Regions from separate parts of the Paenibacillus sp. 2TAB23 genome, predicted to be linked through region 1. Evidence: riboswitches for the same ligand, from Rfam matches in the RefSeq annotation. Region 1 holds a riboswitch; the other holds the start of a gene.
The links. Region 1 has a riboswitch for cobalamin ahead of AB4Z29_RS04270 (ABC transporter substrate-binding protein). Riboswitches for the same ligand answer to the same signal wherever they lie in the genome.

Region 1 (2,202 bases):
CCATCTCCTGTATATTTGCCTGAGGCTTCTTCAGTCATTTCGAACACGTAATCACCGCAAACCATGCTCAGCATGTCTAGCTTCACTGTTATATTAGCATCATGAACCGGAAAGCCCTGTATATCTTTTATATCAACCGTGAATTGATTTTCGTGCAAAACCTTGGCGGGGTATTCCGCAATGGTCCAGCTTATCGTACCGCTATTGAAGGCATGCTCCGTCGTTTGCGGAGGTACAGCTTCATCTTGCTGAAACCACCAAATAGCAAAACCGATTAGTAGCACGAGTAAGAAGAAAATGAGAAAAAATTTCAAATATGAGGTGCGGAATTTATCATTCGGCTGCATCTAATCTTTATCCTCCTTCAGTCGTTTTTTTGAGAGGATGCTCATTTAAGTTACCTATGCGGGAAGAGTGGGAAGCAGAACTCGGCTTGCAAGAATGAATTGCTGCTGTTTAATGGACAAATACGCGATGTCGGTGTATATTAACAACTGATTAATCAATCGTAAACGGACAGGTGCGGATAGGAGATTCTTGCAAGGTATCAACATCTTGCAGTGCTCTTTGAAGCTTAAAAGGGAAGACCGGTGCAATTCCGGCACGGACCCGCCACTGTAAGGTTGGATAGCGACGCTTTAGGCTTCGTTACGACCGAGTCAGAAAATCTGCCAGTCCTTACATGCGCTTAAACCTACGTGGAAATAGGGAGGGTGCTCGGAAAGCTTGTCGCTTTGCAAGTAATGGAAGAGCGTATGGGAGCATTTCTGGCACAATTGCCGGTGATGCTTTTTTGTTTTGACAAACTAAAAAAGAGGTGCAGAGAAACATGGTAAGAAATAACCGTAAATTAATGAAGGCTCTGTTTGGATTGCTCCTTGCGGCAATGCTTGTTGCCACAAGTGCATGTGGAGTAAACAAAGAACCTGAAAACCAGCAACGTCCAGAAACGAACCTTACGAATTCGGATGCCAATAAGTCAGAAGAAACCTCAGACGCAACGGTATATCCCTACACGATTAAAGACGATACCGGGACTGAGATTACTTTTGAGCAGCAGCCAACTAAGGTTGTGACGCTTGTGCCTAGTGAAACAGAAACGATCTACGCGATCGGTGCTGGGGAGCAGGTAGCAGGTGTCGATCAATGGAGCGATTACCCCGAGGATGCAGCGGCAAAGCCAAAGGTTGGGGATATGACGACCAATATTGAGGCCGTAGTGGCATTGAATCCGGATCTAGTTTTGGCTTCGTCCACATTGAACACAGATGCAATCGCAAAGCTGAGAGAGCTTAAAATACCCGTGTACGCATCAGATCCGCTTACCTATGATGCCGTTATTGCCAAATTAGAAATTTTAGGTCATATTATGAATAAACCTGCCGAAGCGGCTGAAATTGCAGATCATATGCGGCAGGTAAGACAGCAAGTAACGGATGCGGTGAAAAACGCTGAGAGAAAAAAAGTGTATATGGAGTTTTCGCCAGGCTGGACGGTCGGCTCCGGCACTTTTCTTGATGAGCTTTTAAACCTGGCTGGCGGGATTAATATTTCTGCTGCTTCGCAAGGCTGGTTCGAGGTCAGTGCAGAGGAAGTTGTAGCTCAGGATCCAGAATTGATTATATACCCTGATTTGAAGGAGGATCCGAATCCGATCGTCGTTGGCATCCAAAGCCGCCCAGGCTGGGAAGTCATTGCCGCAGTGAAGAACAAACAGCTGCATGCAGTGACAGAGAATCCGCTCGTGCGCGTTGGACCGCGTTTAGCGGACGGCTTGCTGGAGCTTGCTAAAGTAATCCACCCGGATCTCGTGAAATAAAGCAATGACCTATAAACTGGTTTGGTACGGAGGAGCAGCCATGCTCCTTCTTGCTGTTTCTATCGTGGTGAGTTTAACGATTGGCTCATCGGGCATTTCGGTGCGAGACGTATGGGGCATATTGCTTCATAAGCTGCCCTGGTTTTCGAATGAAGCAGTCTCTTATTCGGCGGGCGAGATCGCGATCGTTACGCAAGTAAGATTGTCCCGCGTGCTGCTCGCTGTTCTGGTAGGCGCATGTCTGGCGCTGGCGGGAACAGGTTTTCAAGGCGTGCTCCGTAATCCTCTTGCTGATCCCTATACGCTCGGTGTTGCATCAGGGAGCTCAGTAGGCGCAGCTTTTATTATTTTGTTTGGATTACAGGCAGCGATGGGGATGTGGA
Region 2 (2,202 bases), on a different contig from region 1:
GAGAGTCCGTCTCGTAGTAAGGAGCAAGGCTTTGCAAAGTCATCGCGGTAAGATCGACGTCTGCTCTCGTTGTGCCGAAGCCCCAGCCTCCAGCATCCATCGCATCTTTCTTAACCTCTTGATTCAAAATATATTGAACAAGCTTTTCCCTTGTGGTCTGCACCGCAGCGCCTTCCGCCAATGGAACCTCGTACTGATGGGTATCCAAGGCAATGAGAGCAAATACAGGACCGTTAATCCCTTGTTTGATGACATAATCAAAATCAGCGAGCGCTTGTGAAATATCGTAGCCCGCCACGCTATGTATGTCTCTTCCAATAGAGGCGAGCCCCATTATCAATCGAGAGTGCTCCGTACTTTTGCTATTATCGAGCTTGCCGCCGTATTTCAGCAAGAGTGCTCTTACTTGCTCAGTCACATTATAGTAGTAAGAATCATAGTATTTATCCGGTACGGGGTAATTGGCGCGTGCCAAGGATATGACAGACCATTCGCCCGCACCCGTTCCAAACTTCGGACTTTTGACCGTCTTCACTAAATAAGCAAGACTTTTCTCAAGCTGCTCTGCGGCTGCTGTGCTCTGCGCGAATGCGTAATGAACCGTATAGCTTTCCTCTGCACGGTTACCAGCCGTATCGATTGCCGTTAACGTAATGACATTGTCGCCTGGCTGCAGGGAAACCGTGTACGTCTCATCCTTGGCTGTGATCAGATCACCGTTTAGATTAACTGCCAGTTGTACAGCCGGATCTGCTGTGTCTACAGCTGATGCCATAAAGCTAAGCTTGCGGTAAATCGCTTGCTGCTGATCGACTAAGCCAGTAGAGCTAATAATCGGCTTTTCTATGTCCGCAGCAATGTTCAGGCTCGACAGAGCAGCGTCTTCATCTTCCTGGCTATTCTCCGTATGTTCCAACACATCGTAGGCATGCTCGTGCGCATCCTCCGCTGCATAGGAAACCTGGCTATTGGCTGAAAGCATTGTCATAAACACACTTACAAGTAACAACCATGCAATAAATCGATTCGTATTCATGATGAACTCCCCTTCCTATTCGTCCAAACGATTTATGAAATAAAGCTATACAAAAAAACCTCTCACCGTTAATGGTTAAGAGGTTTAATAGATTATACAGCTAACTATTGCATGCACTAATAAACACCTCCCTATCCATCGTAGAGTTAACGGTGTAATGAAAACAGGCAGGTATTCTGGCTCGGGATCAACATCCTTGCAGCCTTGCCGGTTTCCCAGCGGCGTCCTTGCAAAGACTCCTCCATTACAGTGGCGGGACCGCGCAGGAATTAAACCTGCTTCCCTTTTAACCAATCCATGGTTTTCTTGCTTAGCTCCATCATTGGCACCTGTTTCTTCTATGAAATTTTCTTGCTCATCATACCGAATATTTACTCGTTTGTCATGTTAAAGTTTGTGGACGCGCCTTCGGTAACACAAAAAATGAGGGTGCCCGCGGGCACCCTCTGATGAAACGGAACGATATGCAGCTAAACGTTCAAATCTTACAATTAAGCCGCTTCCGAAGCCCGATCCTGCTTCTCTTTGCCGCCTGATACGAACCAGCCGATAACAGCAATCAGCAGAAGCACAACATAGAACGTCACTTTCCAACCTGTCGATTCCGCAAAATCATGCGGGATTACGTGCAGTGATGGATGTGCCAGCGTATGTACCGCCAGCTTGACGCCGACCCAGCCGACGATGAAGAACGCTGCGACTTCCAATGCAGGTCTGCTCTCCAGCAGCTTCACGAACATATTCGCTGCAAAACGCATAATGACCAGACCGATAAAACCACCAAGGAAAATTACGATAAAGTGACCGCCATCCATGCCTCCGATTTTCGGCAATGTTGTTGCCGGCAAAGCGACGGCAAGCGCTACGGCTGCCAAGATAGAATCGATTGCAAAAGCGATATCCGCGATTTCAACCTTCAAGACCGTAAACCAGAAGCCGCTTTTCTTCGGTTCCTTACCCGAGCTCTTGGCTACGGAATCGTCGGCTTTTTTCACGATGAGCTTACGGAATATGTGGTTGAGCGATATGAACAGAAGATAGAGCGCTCCGATCGCCTGCACCTGCCAGACATCCACCAGAAACGAAATCGCAAACAACGAACCAAAACGGAAAACAAACGCGCCTGCCAATCCGTAGAACAACGCCTTCTTACGTTCAACTGGCGG

Region 2: linked by a shared signal. The riboswitch ahead of AB4Z29_RS30770 (S-layer homology domain-containing protein) and the one ahead of AB4Z29_RS04270 (ABC transporter substrate-binding protein) in region 1 are both predicted to bind cobalamin.

The regions. Positions count from the first base shown of each region.
Region 1 covers NZ_JBFRGD010000002.1:328,839-331,040, forward strand. The annotation lists gene AB4Z29_RS04265 (FixH family protein) at 1-347, opposite strand, end outside; cobalamin riboswitch at 549-690, shown strand; gene AB4Z29_RS04270 (ABC transporter substrate-binding protein) at 830-1,819, shown strand; gene AB4Z29_RS04275 (FecCD family ABC transporter permease) at 1,860-2,202, shown strand, end outside.
Region 2 covers NZ_JBFRGD010000037.1:35,423-37,624, forward strand. The annotation lists gene AB4Z29_RS30770 (S-layer homology domain-containing protein) at 1-1,036, opposite strand, end outside; cobalamin riboswitch at 1,186-1,384, opposite strand; gene AB4Z29_RS30775 (TerC family protein) at 1,528-2,202, opposite strand, start outside.